Regions from separate parts of the Thauera sp. AutoDN2 genome, predicted to be linked through region 2. Evidence: riboswitches for the same ligand, from Rfam matches in the RefSeq annotation. Region 2 holds a riboswitch; each other region holds the start of a gene.
What was found. Region 2 has a riboswitch for cobalamin ahead of bluB (5,6-dimethylbenzimidazole synthase). Riboswitches for the same ligand answer to the same signal wherever they lie in the genome.

Region 1 (5,869 bases), on a different contig from region 2:
GCCATCGGCGAGGCGGGCTACACCCACCCGACGCCCATCCAGGCACAGGCCATTCCCGAGGTGCTGTCCGGCCGCGACCTGCTCGCTGCGGCGCAGACCGGCACCGGCAAGACCGCCGGCTTCACGCTGCCGCTGCTGCACATGCTGGCCGCCACCCACACCCACCCGCATCCGCCCGGTCGCCCGCGCTGCCTGATCCTTACCCCCACACGCGAGCTCGCCGCCCAGGTGGAAGAGTCGGTCAAGACCTACGGCAAGCACCTGCCACTGACCTCGCTGGTCATGTTCGGTGGCGTCAACATCAACCCGCAGATCACGGCACTGAAGAAGCGTGTCGACATCCTCGTCGCCACCCCGGGGCGCCTGCTCGACCATGTCGGCCAGCGCACGCTCGACCTCTCGGGCGTCGAGTTTCTGGTGCTGGACGAAGCCGACCGCATGCTCGACATGGGCTTCATCCGCGACATTCGCAAGGTGCTCGCGCTGCTGCCGAAGAAGCGCCAGAACCTGCTGTTCTCGGCCACGTTCTCCGACGAGATCCGCCAGCTCACCCAAGGCCTGCTGCACGACCCCGCCACCGTCGAGGTGGCGCCGCGCAACACGACGGCAGAGCGCGTCGACCAGGCGGTCTACATGGTCGGCCAGAAGCAGAAGCGCGAGCTGCTCGCGCATCTGATCAAGGAAAAGCAGTGGTTCCAGGCGCTGGTATTCACCCGCACCAAACACGGCGCCAACAAGCTCGCCGAGTACCTCACCAAGCACGGCATCGAGTCCGCGGCCATCCACGGCAACAAGAGTCAGGCTGCTCGCACCCGCGCGCTCGCGCAGTTCAAGGACGGCTCGCTGCCGGTGCTGGTCGCCACCGACATCGCCGCGCGCGGCCTGGACATCGACCAGTTGCCACAGGTGGTCAACTTCGAGCTTCCCAACGTGCCCGAGGACTACGTGCACCGCATCGGCCGCACGGGCCGCGCTGGCGCCGCAGGGCATGCAATCTCGCTGGTCGACCGGGAAGAGGCCAACCTGCTCACCGCGATCGAGCGCCTGATCAAGCGCCGCATCGACCGCGCCGTGGCCGAGGACTTCGTGCCCAGCGCCGGCGGCGAGGCCGCGCATGACGCCGACCACGCCCGCCCCCCCATGCCGCGCCGCGGTGGAGGTCGCCCCGGCTCCGGCCGAGGCGCCCAGGGTGCGCCCGCGCGCGACGAACGCGGCGCCAGCAGAAGCGGTCGTGGCCCGGGCAAAGCCGCCCCGCGCCCGGCAGCACAAGGTCATGCCGAGGGCGAGGGCGCGCGCACTGCGCGCGCAACCGAGCCGCGTGATACGGGCGTCGCGCGCAAACCCTCACCCCGCCCCGAGGCGGGAAGGCGCCAACCCCCACGCGCCGCCCTGTTTGCCGCAAAACCGAGCGGCGATAAGCGCTGAACGACTGCGGCTTGCCGCCGACGCGGCACACGCTGCACACCTTTCGCAGCACAAGGGAATGAAGCCGGGCAAGAGACGCGCAGTTCGACACGACGCTTGCGTTGTCGCGCCGCCTTCGCCTATGCTTCGCCCCGCATTCGATCCGGGTGCCCCGGCCTGCAACCGCAGGACGGGGTGAAACGGGAAGTCCGGTGACGTCGTCCGCCTTGTGCGCGAACGACCATTCCGGCGCAGCCCCCGCTGCTGTGAGCCTGACGAATCCGCCAACATGCCACTGAGCCTTGCGCTCGGGAAGGTCGGCGGACGAGGAAGACGGCGAGCCAGAAGACCGGCCCGATCGAGTACGGAACATCGCGCCCGCCATGCAAGCGGCGGCGTGCGAGGTTCCAGGTTGATGTGAGCCCCGGGGTGTGGGTTTGATCCGACTGGTTTTCCGCCGGCTGCCCGCGTGCGCCGGAAGCTCCAGCCGACTCGTTGTGCAAGCGGTCTCCAGGCACTGCCGTGCCCTGCGTGCGTTCGCGCTCTGCTCGCGTGCGCACGCTCACCGGCAGCGCCGTGTCCGCATGCCGCCCCCCGCCCGCGTGGTTCCCATCGTCGTTCCATGCACTCGTGGGGAGTCATCATGCACATCGAACCGGGCATCCTTTCCGGCACCAAGATCACCGCCGCCAACCTCGCCGCCGTCGCACTCGTCGCCGCCCAGGCACCACAGCTTCTGCGCAAACCGCAGTTCATCCTGCGCACGCTGCTCGCGGCGCTGTTCTTCTCCGTTTTCATGCAGAGCTTTCACCTGCCCGCGGGCGCGTCGGAGCTGCACTTCATCGGCGCCATGCCGATCTACCTCACGCTCGGCTTCGTGCCCACCCTGCTCGGCTTCGGCCTCGGCCTGCTGCTGCAGGGCGTGATCTTCGAGCCGGCCGACCTGCTGCACCTGGGAGTGAATTTCCTTTCACTCGCCGTGCCGCTGCTCGCACTGCATGCCACGCTGGGCCGCAAGCTCACCGCCGGCGCCGCCACCCGCATCGGCGCGGTGCTCAAGCTCGACGCGGGCTACTACGCCGGCGTCGCACTGATGGTGGGCTTCTGGCTGGCCATGGGCGAGATCGCCACGCCCTTCGCGGAGTGGATGACCTTCGCCGCCGCCTACCTGCCGGTGGTGCTGATCGAGCCGGTATTCACCGTGGCCGTGGTCCGGCTGCTGCAGTCGCAGGCCCACCGCCCATTGGTGCAGCTCTGCTTCGCCATCCCGGCGCGCGGCTGATGTCCGGCCTGCCCGGCACGGTCTGGTTCGTCGGCGCGGGCCCCGGCGACCCGGACCTGATCACGGTGAAGGGCCGCCGCCTGCTCGAGCAGGCGGGCGCGATCCTGTTCGCGGGCTCGCTGGTCGATCAGGCGGCAACGCAGCACGCGCCCACCGGCTGCACGATCCGTGACTCAAAGGACATGACGCTCGAGGCCATGAACGCCTGGCTGATCGACGCTTGCGCCCGTCACCGCACCGTGGTGCGCCTGCAGACGGGCGACCCCGGCCTGTACGGCGCGCTCGTCGAGATGACCCGCCCGCTCGACGCCGCAGGCATTCCCTGGCAGGTGGTGCCAGGCGTGTCCTCGGCGATGGCCGCGGCCGCGGCGGCCGGCGAGACCCTGACCCTGCCCGAAGTCACCCAGACCGTCATCCTCACCCGCGTTGCCGGCCGTACCCCGATGCCCGCAGGCGAGGCGCTCGAGGCGCTCGCCGCCCACCGCAGCACGCTGTGCATCTTCCTGTCGATCACCCTGCTGCACGAGGTGCAGCGCGCGCTGCGTGCCGCCGGCTGGCCGGAGGATGCCCCGATCGTGGTGGTGCACAAGGCGAGCTGGCCGGGCGCGGAGAGGATCGTGCGCGGCACCCTGGCCGACATCAAGCGCCGCTGCCAGGACGAGAAGATCGCCAGCCAGGCCATGATTCTCGCCAGCCCCGCACTCGGCGCCCGCCTGTGGCCCGATATCGCGCGCTCGAAGCTCTACGACCCGGGCTTCGGCCACCGTTTCCGCAAGGCGTCGAGGCCAGCCACAGAACCCGGCATCGCCACCGGAGAATCCGCATGAACGACACCACGCTCCTCCTCGTTGGTCACGGCTCGCGCAATCGCGAGGGCAACAAGGAGATCCTGCACTTTGCCGCACAATGGCGCGAACGCCATCCCGGCTGGCGCATCGAAACCTGCTTCATCGAGCACGCCGACGTGCTGCTCGACGAGGGCCTCGACCGCGCCGCGCGCGAAAGCCGCCGCGTGCTCTCGATCCCCTTCATCCTCAACGCCGCCGGCCACGTCAAGATGGAGCTGCCGGCCGCACTCGAGCGCGCCCGCGCGCGCCACCCCAGCGTCGACTTCGCCTGCACCCGGCATCTCGGCATGGGGCGCGAGCTTTTCGCCGTGCTGCGCGGCCAGCTCGATCGCCTGATGCGCCAGCTCGACATGCCCGACCCGCACACCACCGGCGTGGTGCTGCTCGGCCGCGGCTCCTCGGACCCTGGCGCCAACGGCGAGCTCGCCAAGATGGCGCGCTGGATCTTCGAGGACGGCGACCACGAGCTGGTCGAACTCGCCTTCACCGGCGTGACCTGGCCCCGGCTCGAGACCGTGGTGCAGCGCCAGGCTCGGCTCGGCATGACACAGATCTGCATCGTTCCGGTGTACCTCTTCACAGGCGTGCTGATCGAGCGCATCCAGGCCCAGATCGAGCGCCTGCGGCGCCAGTACCCGCAACTGGTCTTCGCGCTCGGAACCCACTTCGGCTTCGACGAAGGCATCTTCGCCCTGCTCGATACACGCGTGGCCGAGGGCTGCGCGGGCGTCGCCGATGCCGGGGCCGGTGCCGCCCACGGCCTGCTTGAGTGCGACGGCTGCCGCTACCGCCTCGCCGCCGAGGACGAACACCTGCACGACCACAGCCACACCGCGTGCCATCACGGCCACTCGGATGCGGACCACGCCTACGCGAGCCACGGCTGCACGGCAGGACACGGCACGAACGCACACGCCCATCCTCATGCCCACCCCCATTCCGCCCACCTCTGAACACGGAGGCCATCCCATGCACGCCAACACCATCACCGAACAGCTCACCGCCGCCGGCCGCGCGATCGAGCACGACTCCTTCGCCATCATCGACGCCGAGGCCGGCGCGCATGCCTACACCGCGGGGCAGTGGCCGATCGTGCGCCGCATGATCCACGCCAACGCCGACTTCGAGTTCAACGGTCTGGCCGAATTCCACCCCGATGCGATCGAGGCCGGGCTGGAGGCGGTCCTCGCCGGCGGCGCGCCGATCGTCGCCGATGTCGAGATGATCTGCGTCGGGCTGTCGAAGAGTCGCCTCGCACACTTCGGCCTGCACTCCCACGAGTTCATTTCCGACCCCGACGTGATCGAAGCCGCGCGCGCCGCCGGCACCACGCGCGCCGTGCAGGCGATGCGGAAGGCGCAGCGCCTCGGCCTGCTCGATGGCGCCATCGTCGGCATCGGCAACGCCCCCACCGCGCTGATCGAGCTCGTGCGCATGATCCGAGAGGAGGGCGTACGCCCGGCCCTGGTGATCGGTATGCCGGTCGGCTTCGTGTCGGCAGCCGAATCCAAGGCACTGCTCGCCGCAGAGGGCGCAGTGCCCTGGATCACCCTTCGCGGCCGCAAGGGCGGCTCCACCCTGGTCGTCGCCGCCCTGCACGCGCTGCTCGGCCTCGCGGAAACCCGGCAACGCCAGGCCCTGCAGGGCTGAAGCGGGCGTCTGCGCGCAACGCACCCACATTCTCTCCCTCGTCCCTCCCTCACGCCCCCTCAGCCCACCCTCCTCGCGCCCCGATGTCCTCCCTGGTTTCCGCTCCGGAGAAGGTCCGCAAAGGCGACCGCCGTCGCCAGCGCGGCAACCGTACCGGCTTCACCACCGGCGCCACTGCGGCCGCCGCCGCGACCGCGGCCACGCTTGGCCTGGTGCGCGGGGAGGTGCCCGAAAAGGTAGCGTGCGAGCTGCCCAACGGCATGCAGGTCGAGTTCGCCATCCTCGGCGGTCGCGTGGAGCGGGCCGACGACGTCGAGTGTGCACATGCGGTGGCGGTGAAGGACGGCGGCGACGACCCCGACGCAACCCACGGCGCCCACATCACCGTGGAGGTCCGCCGCATCCCCGGCGGGGGCGGCGAAGTGGTGCTCGAAGGCGGCCCCGGCGTCGGCATCGTGACCAAGCCAGGCCTGGGCCTCGAGGTGGGTGCCCCTGCGATCAACCCGGTGCCTCGGCGCAACATCGCGGCGAACGTCTCGGCGGCCGGCGCCGCCATCCTGCAGGCCGGCGACGACCTGGCGGTCAGGATCTCGGTGCCCGGGGGCAAGGACATGGCGAAGAAAACCCTCAACGCCCGCCTCGGCATCCTCGGCGGCATCAGCATCCTCGGCACCACCGGCATCGT
Region 2 (5,869 bases):
CAACAACGGACAACAAAAAAGCCGCTCCGAAGAGCGGCTTTCCTGTGAAACTGGTGCCCAGAAGAGGACTCGAACCTCCACGCCTCGCGGCGCTAGTACCTGAAACTAGTGCGTCTACCAATTCCGCCATCTGGGCAAGAAGACGCGCATTATAAGCACGAAATGAAGATTGTCAATGACTCGCAAAACGAAACAAACTGAAAAGAAACGTGGCAACGCTGCCGCACCTGCAACAAAGAAAGCCCCTGCGGCGCGCAAGTCCGAGCCCAGGAAGGCGTCCTGTGACCGGGCTGGCGCTGCCGCCAAGCGCGCGGACGCGCGCACGGCGCCGCAGACAGCCAGCCACGAAAAGCCCGTTCGCGGTCCGGGGCGCAGCCGCGCGGCGCGCAAGGCCGCCGCAGTACAGGCGAGCGCGATCCGCCTCGCGGACCCCTTCCACGCCCGCGAGGCGATGCAGTACGAGAACCCGCTCCCCAGCCGTGAGTACGTGTTGCAGGTTCTCACCGATCGCGGTGTTCCGATGCCGTTCTCGGAGCTCAGTGCCGCGCTCGATATCGCTCCCCATGAGCTGGAGCACTTCGATCGCCGGCTGCGTGCGATGGAGCGCGACGGCCAGCTCATCCGCAACCGGCGTGATGCTTACCTGCTGCCTTCCAAGGCGGACCTGATCAAGGGCCGCGTCGAGGGGCACCCCGACGGTTTCGGCTTCGTGCGTCGCGATGACGGTGAGCCCGACATCTTCCTCGGCCCCAAGGAGATGCGCGAGGTACTCCATGGCGACCGCGTCATCGTGCGCATTTCCGGTACCGATCGGCGTGGCCGCCCCGAAGGCAAGCTGGTAGAAGTGCTGGAGCGCGCCAACACTCGCGTCGTCGGCCGCGTCATCAACGAGCACGGCGTAATGATCGTCGTGCCCGAGAATCGCCGCCTGGCGCAGGACATCCTGGTCGCCCCCGGTGGGCGCAAGAAGCCCGAGCCGGGCCAGATCGTCACCGTCGAGCTGGTCGAGCAGCCCACCAAGTACGCCCAGCCGATCGGCCGCATCGTCGAGGTGCTCGGCAACTATGCCGACCCCGGCATGGAGATCGAGATCGCGCTGCGCAAGCACGACCTGCCCTTCGAGTTCTCGTCCGAGGCCAAGGCGCAGACGCGCAAGCTGCCCGACGTTGTGCGCAAGAAGGACTGGGCCGGCCGCGAGGACCTCACCAAACTGCCGCTGGTGACCATCGACGGCGAGACCGCGAAGGACTTCGACGACGCGGTGTATTGCGAGCGCCAGGGCAAGGGCTACCGCCTGATCGTCGCGATTGCCGACGTCTCGCACTATGTGGATGCTGCCAGCGCGCTCGACAAGGACGCCTTCGATCGTGGCAACTCGGTGTACTTCCCGCGCCGCGTCATCCCGATGCTGCCCGAGAAGCTCTCCAACGGCCTGTGCTCGCTCAACCCCCAGGTCGAGCGCCTTGCGATGGTCGCTGACATGGCCATCTCGGCCACCGGCGAGATCAAGAACTACCGCTTCTACCCTGCGGTGATCTGGTCGCACGCGCGCCTGACCTACACCCAGGTCGCCGCCGCGCTGTACGAGCAGGATCCGGCGGTGCGCGCCGAACTCTCCGCGCTGCTACCCCACCTCGAGAACCTCGACAAGCTCTTCCGCGTGCTGCTCAAGGCGCGCGCCAAGCGCGGCGCGATCGACTTCGAGACCACCGAAACCCGCATGATCTTCGACGATAACGGCAAGATCGCGCAGATCGTGGCCGAGACGCGCAACGACGCCCACCGCCTCATCGAGGAGTGCATGCTCGCCGCCAACGTGTGTGCGTCCGACTTCCTCGCCACCCGCGAGCACCCGGCGCTGTATCGCGTCCATGACTCGCCCTCCGAGGACAAGCTCGCCAAGCTGCGCGAGTTCCTCAAGGAGTTCGGCCTCGGGCTGGGCGGCGGTGACGAGCCGCGCGCGAGTGATTTCGCGAAGCTGCTCGAGCAGGTCAAGGATCGCCCCGACGCCCAACTGCTGCAGACCGTGATGCTGCGCTCGTTGAAGCAGGCGATGTACAGCCCGGACAACGTCGGCCACTTCGGCCTCGCCTACGAGTCCTACTCCCACTTCACCTCGCCGATCCGGCGCTATCCCGATCTGCTGATCCACCGCGGAATCAAGGCCGCGCTCGGCGGTGACCAGTACCGCCCGGGCGACTGGGAGCAGATCGGCCTGCACTGCTCGATGACCGAGCGCCGCGCCGACGAGGCCACCCGTGACGTGGTCGCCTTCCTCAAGTGCTACTTCATGCAGGACCGCGTCGGTGAGGAGTTCACCGGCAGCGTGTCGGCGGTCGTGCCCTTCGGCCTCTTCGTCGCGCTCGACGACATCTTCATCGAGGGCCTGCTGCACATCTCGGATCTCGGGAGCGACTACTTCCACTACGACGAGATGCGCCACGCGCTCATGGGCGAGCGCACCGGCAAGCAGTTCCGCCTCTCCGACCGGGTCAAGGTGCAGCTCGTACGGGTGGATATGGCGACCAACAAGATCGACTTCCGCCTCATTGAAGGGCAGCTGCCGGCCGAGCCGAAGGCGCCTGCGCAGCCCGCCGAAGTGCCAGCCGCGGCTGCGGCGCCGGCAGAGAGCAAGAAAGCGCGCAAGCCGCGCGCCACCCGTGCGAAGAAGTCTGCCGGCGCGCCGCCCCTCGAGGTGAGCGCTGTCGTGTCGGAAGCCGCCGAGCCGAAGCCCCGCAAGGCGCGTACGAAGAAGTCCGCCGCCGAACCAGTCGCCGTAGCCGCAGCCGAAGCGCTAGAATCCGCGCCCCCGACTGCGGCTCCGGCACGACGCGCCCGCCGCAAGACCACCACCAAGGGCACCGACCGTGGCTAAAGCACCCGAGAACACTCCCACCAAGCTGATTTACGGCTTCCACGCGGTCTCTGCCAAGCTGCGCCATGCGCCCGAATCGGTGCTGGAGATCTACCTCTCCGGTGACCGCAAGGACGCGCGGGTGAAGAAGTTCATTGCCCAGGCCGAGGCTGCCGGCGTGCGCATCCTGCAGAGCGAGGGCGACAAGCTCGACGGCATGGTGGGCACCCGTCGCCACCAGGGCGTGGTCGCCAAGGTCGACGCCACCCGGCGCGAGATCAAGCTCGCCGACGTGCTCGACAGCCTGGACGAGAATGCGCTGATCCTGGTTCTCGACGGCGTGCAGGATCCGCACAACCTCGGCGCCTGTCTGCGTGTGGCCGACGCCGCCGGTGCACATGCGGTGGTCGCACCCAAGGACCGCGCGGTGGGCCTCAACGCCACTGCGGTCAAGGTCGCCAGCGGCGCCGCCGATACCGTGCCCTACATCACCGTGACCAACCTTGCCCGCGCCCTGCGCGAGATGCAGGACGCCGGCGTGTGGATCGTCGGTGCCGCAGGCGAAGCCGACAAGTCCATCTACGACATCGACCAGAAGGTGCCAGTGGCGTGGGTGCTCGGCGCCGAAGGTGACGGCCTGCGTCGCCTCACCCGCGACACCTGCGATGCGCTTGCCCGCATCCCCATGCACGGTAGCGTCGAGAGCCTCAATGTGTCGGTGGCGAGCGGGATCTGCCTGTTCGAGGCGCGCCGCCAGCGGGGCTGAAACTGGCTAGGCGGCTCGCACGCGTTTGCTCGTCCGGTCTGCGCCCGGCACGCCACCGTGCGGGCGCTGCAGGAACGCACTGACCCAGCGCACGTCTTTTGCCGCGGCAGCCCGTTTGCGGCTAAGCTTGCGCCCCTGTTTGCTTCGAGGTGCCCGCGCGCTGCGCGGGAGAATCGGGAAGGTGGTGCAAACCCACCGCGCGCCCAGCGCCGTGAAGGGGATTGTCCGGGCAAGGTTCGCCCAGTCACTGGTCCGCAAGGACCGGGAAGGCGTCCGGACGAGTTGATCCGCAGCCGGAAGACCGGCCTCGAAGTGCACCCAGCAGTCGCCTGGTCGGTGGCTGTCTACTGCTCGACGACAAGGGGAATACTTCATGAGCAGCCCGACGCAGGCGCATGCCGCGCCGGCGCGTACCGACGCGCCCGCATTTACCCAAGAACCGGTCACGAACGACCTGGCCGGCAGCGCCGGCCCCGTGCGCTTCCAGGCCGATCCGCGCTTCGATGCGGCCGAGCGCGACGCGGTCTATCGCGCCATCCATACCCGCCGCGACGTGCGGGGCGAGTTCCTGCCCGATCCGATCCCCGACGAGGTGCTCGCGCGTGTGCTCGATGCCGCTCATCACGCGCCCTCGGTAGGCTTCATGCAGCCCTGGGATTTCATCGTGGTGCGCTCGCGCGCGGTGCGCGAGCAGATCCATGCTGACTTCCTTGCCGCGCACGCCGAGGCCGAACAGATGTTCGAGGAAGGCAAGCGCGACACCTACCGCAACCTGAAGCTCGAAGGCATCCTCGAGTCGCCGGTGAACATCTGCATCACCTGCGACCGCAGCCGCCATGGGCCGGTGGTGATCGGCCGCACCCACATCGGCGCGATGGACGTGTACAGCGCGGTGTGTGCGGTGCAGAACCTGTGGCTGGCCGCGCGTGCCGAGAACCTCGGCGTGGGCTGGGTCAGCATCCTGCACCCGCAGGCGCTGCGCGAGGTGCTGGGCATCCCGCGTGAAATCGTACCGATCGCCTACCTGTGCATCGGTCACGTGAGCGCGTTTCACGCCCAGCCCGAACTCGAGGCTGCGGGCTGGTTGCCGCGCATGCCCTTGCCCGAGCTGCTGCATTTCGATGGCTGGCAGGGGCCCGCGGACGAGGCTGGCGAACAGCTCATCGATCAGGTACGGAAGCTGCCTCCTCGCCCACGCTGACACTGGCTGCGCACGGCTCTTGCTTGGTTCTACCCCTGCGGCCCCGGCCGCAGAACAAGAACCCTCGGGAGCCCCGCGTGAAATCGACCCTGGCCTTTCTCGTCGCTGCTCGTCGCAGCGAGATCCACGAGCTGGAACAGCTTGCGCGCAGCTGCGAGCTCGTCCAGCTCGTGGGCGAACTCGTGCATCGCCTGCAAGGCGAGCGCGGCGCCTCAAACCTTTTTCTGGCTTCCACGGGCGCGCGTTTTGGCCCGGAACGGCAAGAGCATGCCGAGGCAAGCCGCAGCGCGGAGGCGGCCGTGCGATCCTGGCTGGGGCGGCCGGAGATCCGTGACGCCGTGCCAGGTTTCGCTGTGGCCGGCGGCGCTCGGCTGTTTACCCGTATCGCCCTTGCGCTGCACCGCGTCGACATGCTCCCCGATCTGCGCGAGGCGATCGTGCGCCAGCGCTGCTCCGTCGCCGAGGCGACAGCGCACTTCAGGCGGACCATCGCTGCCCTGCTGGCGCTGGTGCTCGAGGCGGCGGACGTGGCAGCCGATCCCGCGATTTCACGGCTGCTCGTGGCGCTGTTCAACCTCATGCAGGGCAAGGAGCTCGCTGGCCAGGAACGTGCGCTGGGCACGGCGGTGTTTGCTGCGACGGCCGATCCGGCAGTGGATGGCCCGCCGCTGCTGTATCTGATCGAGGGTCAGGAGGCGTGCTTCCAGCGCTTCGAGGCCTTTTCTCCGGAGGATGTGCGGACGGCATGGCAGGGTGTGCAGCAGGCGATGCCACTCGTCGAACTGGAGCGCCTGCGCCGCAAGCTGCTTGCAGATGGGCAGGCTGTTGCGGGCGTGCCCGAGCGGGCCCAGGAGTGGTTTGCCTGCTGCTCGCTGCGCCTCGACCGCGTGCGGGAGGTCGAAGTGCTGCTTGGCGCGGCACTGAGGACGGAATGCCTGCGGCGCAGCGAGGCCCTGCAGGCAGATCCGGATGACCCGCAGCGGCTCGCATCTGCGCTGGACGGAATGGAGGGACTGGACGCCGCAGGGGCCACGCCCGGCGTGCGCAT
Region 3 (5,869 bases), on a different contig from region 2:
CTCTTCAGCGTCGATTTCGGCGAGTTCCTCGTCGCTGAACAGTCGCGACCGGGTATGGAAGGCCTTGCCCGTGCCCCCCTCGAGCGAAAAGGTACCGCCCTGCCCCTCGACCACGTCGATGATCAGCTGAGTGTGCTTCCAGTACTCGTACTGCGACGCGCTCATGTAAAACGGCACGCCGCCGATCTCACCGAGACGCACGTCATGCGGCCCGATCGTGAGATCGGTGGGCAGGTAGCAGTTCGCCGCGCTGTTGTCGCAACAGCCGCCGGACTGGTGGAACATCAGCTCGGGGCCATGCTCGGCCTTGAGCTGCGCGATCAGCTCCAGCGCCGCAGGCGTGGCAATGACGCGTTCGACCATGGCTTCGTCCTCCGCAATGCAAAATAGGGGGCGGTTGCCCGCCCCCGAGGAGATACCCCGGACAGGGCATGGGGAGAGAGGACGGTCGCTCAGAAGAAGCCGAGCTTGTTCTCGCTGTAGCTCACGAGCAGGTTCTTGGTCTGCTGGTAGTGGTCGAGCATGACCTTGTGCGTCTCGCGGCCGATGCCCGACTCCTTGTAGCCGCCGAAGGCAGCGTGCGCCGGGTAGGCGTGATAGCAGTTGGTCCACACGCGGCCGGCCTGGATGGCCCGGCCCATGCGATAGGCGACGTTACCGTTGCGGCTCCATACGCCGGCACCCAGACCGTACAGGGTGTCGTTGGCGATCGAAAGGGCCTCGGCCTCGTCCTTGAAGGTGGTCACCGCGAGCACCGGCCCGAAGATCTCTTCCTGGAAGATGCGCATCTTGTTGTGGCCCTTGAACAGCGTCGGCTGGATGTAGAAGCCGTCGGTCAGGTCACCGCCAAGTTGGGCACGATTGCCGCCGATCAGAACCTCGGCGCCCTCCTCACGACCGAGCGCGAGGTAGGACTGGATCTTGGTCATCTGTTCCTGCGAGGCCTGCGCCCCCATCATCGTGTCGGTGTCGAGCGGGCTGCCCTGCTTGATGGCGGCGACGCGCTTCAGTGCGCGCTCCATGAAGCGGTCGTAGATCGATTCCTGGATCAGCGCGCGGCTCGGGCAGGTGCACACTTCGCCCTGGTTGAAGGCGAACAGCACCAGGCCCTCGATCGCCTTGTCGAGGAAGGCATCATCCTTGTCCATCACGTCGGCGAAGAAGATGTTGGGCGACTTGCCGCCCAGCTCCAGCGTGGCCGGGATCAGGTTGTTGGCGGCGGCCTGGGCGATGACGCGGCCGGTGGAGGTCGAGCCGGTGAAGGCGATCTTGGCGATGCGCTTGCTGGTGGCGAGCGGCATGCCGGCCTCACGGCCATAGCCGTTGACGATGTTGAGCACGCCCGGCGGCAGCAGGTCGGCGATCAGTTCCATCAGCACCAGGATCGAGATCGGGGTCGACTCGGCGGGCTTGAGCACCACGCAGTTACCCGCACCCAGAGCCGGCGCCAGCTTCCACGCCGCCATCAGGATCGGGAAGTTCCACGGGATGATCTGGCCGACCACGCCCAGCGGCTCGTGGATGTGATAGGCCATGGTGTTCTCGTCGATCTCCGAGATGCCGCCTTCCTGCGAGCGCAGGCAGCCGGCGAAGTAGCGGAAGTGGTCGACGGCGAGCGGGATGTCGGCGTTGAGCGTCTCGCGGATCGGCTTGCCGTTGTCGACGGTCTCGGCGTAGGCGAGCAGTTCGAGGTTGGCCTCGAGGCGGTCGGCGATCTTGAGCAGGATGTTCGAGCGCGTGGTGGCGTCGGTCTTGCCCCAGGTCGGGAAGGCCGCGTGTGCGGCATCGAGCGCCAGCTCAATGTCCTCGGCCGTGGAGCGCGCGGCCTGGGTGTACTTCTGGCCGGAAACCGGGGTGACCACATCGAAATACTGCCCCTTGACCGGGGCCACCCATTTGCCACCGATGAAGTTGTCATAACGGCTTTTGAACTGAACCTTGGCGTCGGCCTGGCCGGGCATTGCGTACAGCATGATCTCGTCTCCTCGATTTTCTGGATGCACAGCAAGTCGCTGCATCTCACCTCCAGCAGGAGTCATGCCAGAATGCGAATGCGCCTGGATTCGGGCATTCCAGCCCCACAGCACATCCCATCGGCTGTTCCCATTGGGTGGAATGAACAGGCTGAGTTGCTCCAGATGCTCCATGGAGCAGGCATGCTGGAGCACCCATCCGATGTTTATGCGACATCGCGACCGCGAAGCCGTCTGGCACGCAACAGGCAGGGATCCACTTGAAATCCGAACCGCTCCGTACGTATCGAATGGACAGTAATCTCGAGGCACCCCCTCGTGCCACACACCACAGCCAGGCCGACACGCGCTTCCCGGTTGCGATCATCGGCGCCGGCGCGCTGGGCCTGCACTTTGCTGCGCGGCTGCGCGCCGTCGTGCCGCTCGCCGTGATTGCGCGTAACGCACACCGGGTCGCAAGCCTCCGCACCGGCGTGCAAGTGGGCGAGCAAACACTCGCCCTGGAAGCCTTCGACGCTGCCCACCCCCCTGTCGCCGACTGGGTGATCGTGCTGGTGAAGGCCGCCGACACAGCGGCAGCCGCGGAAGTCGCCTCACGCATGCGCCCCATCGGCGTGCTGTCCTTGCAGAACGGGATCACCGTGGACATGCTGCGCGGGCATTGCCACGCACAACACGTGGATCAGGGCATCACCACCGAGGGCGCGTGGCGCGACGGCAACCGGGTGCAGCCCTCAGGCGCAGGCGAAACCCTGCTGCCGCCCGGGTTCGAGCCGCTCGCGCGGATGCTGGCGGACGCGGGTCTCGAGGCTCGCATCGAGCCGGAAATCACCGCCGCGCGGCTGGCGAAGCTGCTGGTGAACGTCGCCATCAACCCGCTCGCGGCGCTGTTCCGCGTGCCCAACGGCGCCCTGCTCGAGCCGCCGCACCGCGTACTGCTCAACGCCCTGGTGCGCGAGGCACTGCCGGTACTGCGCGCCAACGGCCTCGAGCTCGACGAAGCGGCCGCGCTCGCGCGGGTGCATGGCGTTGCCCGCGCCACCGCCGCCAACCGCGCCAGCATGCTGCAGGACGTCCTCGCCGGCCGCCACACCGAGATCGACGCCATCACCGGCGCCCTGCTATCCATGGCCGAGGCGGCCGGGCTCGAAGTTCCGACGCATCGCGCGGTGCATACCCTGGTGCGTACGATCGAACGCGGCGCGTTTGACAGCGCCGGGGGCCAGGGCTAACCTCCGCCCCTGTTCATGGTTGTCCGCCGTCATCGGCGGACATGAAAAGGGAATCCGGTGCCGCGCCCAGCGCGAACCCCGGAGCTGCCCCCGCAACTGTAATCGGCGAGTCCTGCGCCCTCTCTGCCACTGGAAATCTTCCGGGAAGGCTGGCGCAAGACGACGACCCGTGAGCCAGGAGACCTGCCATGCACATCACCTTCAACAGTTTGGGGCGGGGTGTCCCTGACAAGAGGCATGGCTCACACCATTTCACTTGCTCGCTTTCCTGATGGCACGGCAGCACCGTATGGCATTGCCATGCGCGTGACGCATCACGCCCGTGCGTCGGAGATCCGCCCTGCCCGCACCGGATCTCCGCCATGCCCACCGCCGACCGCCCCGCTGCAACGCTGACACCGCCGACCGATTCCAGAGGCGTCGTTCTGAGGCCGATGTTCCGCTTCGGCCCCGCCGACGCACCCCGCATCCTCGAACACCTACTTGCGCTGGATGCCGATGACCGCCTGCTGCGCTTCAGCCACGGCATCCGCGACGAAGGCATCGCCGCCTACGTCGCCACCCTCGACTTCGCACGCGACCATGTGCATGGGCTGGGCACCGCACAAGGCGACATCGTCGCCCTCGCCCATATCGCGGTGCGCGATGGGGAGGTCGACTTCGGGCTCAGCGTTACCGCAACTCATCGCCAGCACGGACTGGGCCGAGCACTGTTCAACCACGTCATAGCCCTGGCCCGCCTGCACGGCGCAGGCCGGATCGTGTGTCACAGCATCAGCCCGGCGGTACTCCACATGGCTGCCGCCAGCGGCTTCAGTCGGCCTGGCGGCAGCCACACCGCCCCCTTGACGCTGGATCTGCGGGCCGAGTCCCACGCCGGCGACGACGCCCCGCCTTGCCCGGCCCCCAGCGCAGTCAGCCTCGCGGCCGCCTGAAGCTCGCCTTCCCTCAGCAACCCGTTTCATCCGCACTCACCCAGACGAGGACCACCCGTGGACCGACTTCCGACCGAAGCACTTGATAACGCCATGCAACTCGCCGCTTTCCAGATCATCCGCCGCAATGGCGCCGTCGTTGCCTTCGATCCGAACAAGATCGCCGTCGCCATGACCAAGACCTTTCTCGCCGTCGAGGGCCGCCAGGGCGCGGCGAGATCCGCCTCTTCAAGCGCCTGCCCGCCTTCCAGCTGTGGCGCAAGATGCTGACCATGCTGTTCGAGACCGGGCATCCGTGGATCACCTTCAAGGACGCCTGCAACCTGCGCTCGCCGCAGCAGCACGTGGGCGTGGTGCATGGCTCCAACCTGTGCACCGAGATCACGCTCAACACCTCGGCCGACGAGACCGCGGTGTGCAACCTCGGCTCGGTGAACCTGCCCGCCCATCTGGTGCGCGAGCTGAAGGCACTCGGCCTGTGGGACGAGGGGATGGTGGCCGACCTCAAGTACTTCGACGGCTCACTCACCCCGATCGAGGGCATTCACGCCGAACTCAAGGCGCGTTACGCCACCGCAATGGAGAAAACCGGCACCAACACGCCGGCCACCACCAGCGACGACCCGGCGCCCAAGACCTGCTCCATTCTCGACCCCGACTGCGAGGCCTGCCAATGACCGCCTTCTTCGACGACTGGGACACGCCGGTTCGCCCTCGGGCAGCCACTGCTCCAGCCGCTACGCCAGCCTCCCGCCAGGCAGACTCCCCGGCGTCCACGGTGACGCCCACGGCGCCGGCATTCCGCCCCGACGCGGCCCTGTCCGCCACCGATGCCCGGCCGGGCGCGCTGGCACCGGTGCGTGCTGCCGACAAACGCATCGTCAACGGCCAGGGTGACATCAACCAGCTCGCGCCCTTCAAGTACCCCTGGGCGTGGGAGTTCTTCCTCAACGCCAACAAGAACCACTGGACGCCGCTGGAAATCTCCATGGCGCAGGACGTTCACGACTACCACCATCGCCTGACGCCGGCCGAGCGCCATGTGTTCGAGAACGTGCTGTCCTATCTGACCACCTCGGACATCCTCGCCATGCGCAACATCGGCCTGGCGGTGATGGAGAAGATGACCGCGCCCGAGCTGCAGATCTACCAGGCCCGCCAGGTGTATGAGGAAGCCCTGCATACCTGGACATACCAGCACTGCATCGAAAGCCTGGGCCTGGACCAGCAGGAGATCTACAACCGCTACCGCGTCGTGCCCGAGATCCACGGCAAGATCGCGCTCGCCAACCGCCGGCTCGAGCGCGTGATGCGGGCCGACTTCGACCTCACCGACCGCGACAACCTGCACGAATTCGCGCTCTCCTACCTCTTCTTCGCCGCCATCTTCGAGGGCTGCTGGTTCTACAACGGCTTCACCCCCATCTTCGCGCTGCAGCGGCGCGGGCTGATGAAGGGCACGGCCGAGCAGTTGCAGTACATCATGCGCGACGAGGTGCTGCACTGCGCCTTCGGCATCCGCACCGTGCGCACGCTCATCGCCGAGGAAAACCTGCAGCTCGATCCCGCGGCGCTCGCCCGCCTGTGGGAAGAAGCCGAGGCCGCCGAAACCGCCTACGCCGGCTACCTGCTGCGCGAGCCCATCCTTGGCTACTCGGCTGCGCAGCATATGGGCCAGTTCCGCTACATCGCCAACCGCCGCGCCCGCCAGCTCGGGCTGGCCGAGCCC

Region 1: another riboswitch for cobalamin. It lies ahead of ACPT9U_RS10625 (energy-coupling factor ABC transporter permease); the one in region 2 lies ahead of bluB (5,6-dimethylbenzimidazole synthase).
Region 3: another riboswitch for cobalamin. It lies ahead of ACPT9U_RS09550 (GNAT family N-acetyltransferase); the one in region 2 lies ahead of bluB (5,6-dimethylbenzimidazole synthase).

Annotation. Positions count from the first base shown of each region.
Region 1 covers NZ_JBNCAR010000017.1:12,955-18,823, forward strand. Annotated here, with positions in the region: gene ACPT9U_RS10620 (DEAD/DEAH box helicase) at 1-1,425, shown strand, start outside; cobalamin riboswitch at 1,552-1,776, shown strand; gene ACPT9U_RS10625 (energy-coupling factor ABC transporter permease) at 2,048-2,686, shown strand; gene cobM (precorrin-4 C(11)-methyltransferase) at 2,686-3,513, shown strand; gene ACPT9U_RS10635 (sirohydrochlorin chelatase) at 3,510-4,487, shown strand; gene ACPT9U_RS10640 (precorrin-8X methylmutase) at 4,504-5,184, shown strand; gene ACPT9U_RS10645 (cobalt-precorrin-5B (C(1))-methyltransferase) at 5,268-5,869, shown strand, end outside.
Region 2 covers NZ_JBNCAR010000002.1:241,785-247,653, reverse strand. Annotated here, with positions in the region: tRNA gene ACPT9U_RS02485 (tRNA-Leu) at 52-136, opposite strand; gene rnr (ribonuclease R) at 452-2,875, shown strand; gene rlmB (23S rRNA (guanosine(2251)-2'-O)-methyltransferase RlmB) at 2,868-3,620, shown strand; cobalamin riboswitch at 3,751-3,944, shown strand; gene bluB (5,6-dimethylbenzimidazole synthase) at 3,994-4,821, shown strand; gene ACPT9U_RS02465 (nitrate- and nitrite sensing domain-containing protein) at 4,899-5,869, shown strand, end outside.
Region 3 covers NZ_JBNCAR010000013.1:68,453-74,321, forward strand. Annotated here, with positions in the region: gene ACPT9U_RS09535 (DUF779 domain-containing protein) at 1-363, opposite strand, end outside; gene adh (aldehyde dehydrogenase) at 453-1,973, opposite strand; gene ACPT9U_RS09545 (ketopantoate reductase family protein) at 2,264-3,205, shown strand; cobalamin riboswitch at 3,205-3,410, shown strand; gene ACPT9U_RS09550 (GNAT family N-acetyltransferase) at 3,568-4,140, shown strand; gene ACPT9U_RS09555 (hypothetical protein) at 4,198-4,410, shown strand; gene ACPT9U_RS09560 (hypothetical protein) at 4,404-4,817, shown strand; gene ACPT9U_RS09565 (ribonucleotide-diphosphate reductase subunit beta) at 4,814-5,869, shown strand, end outside.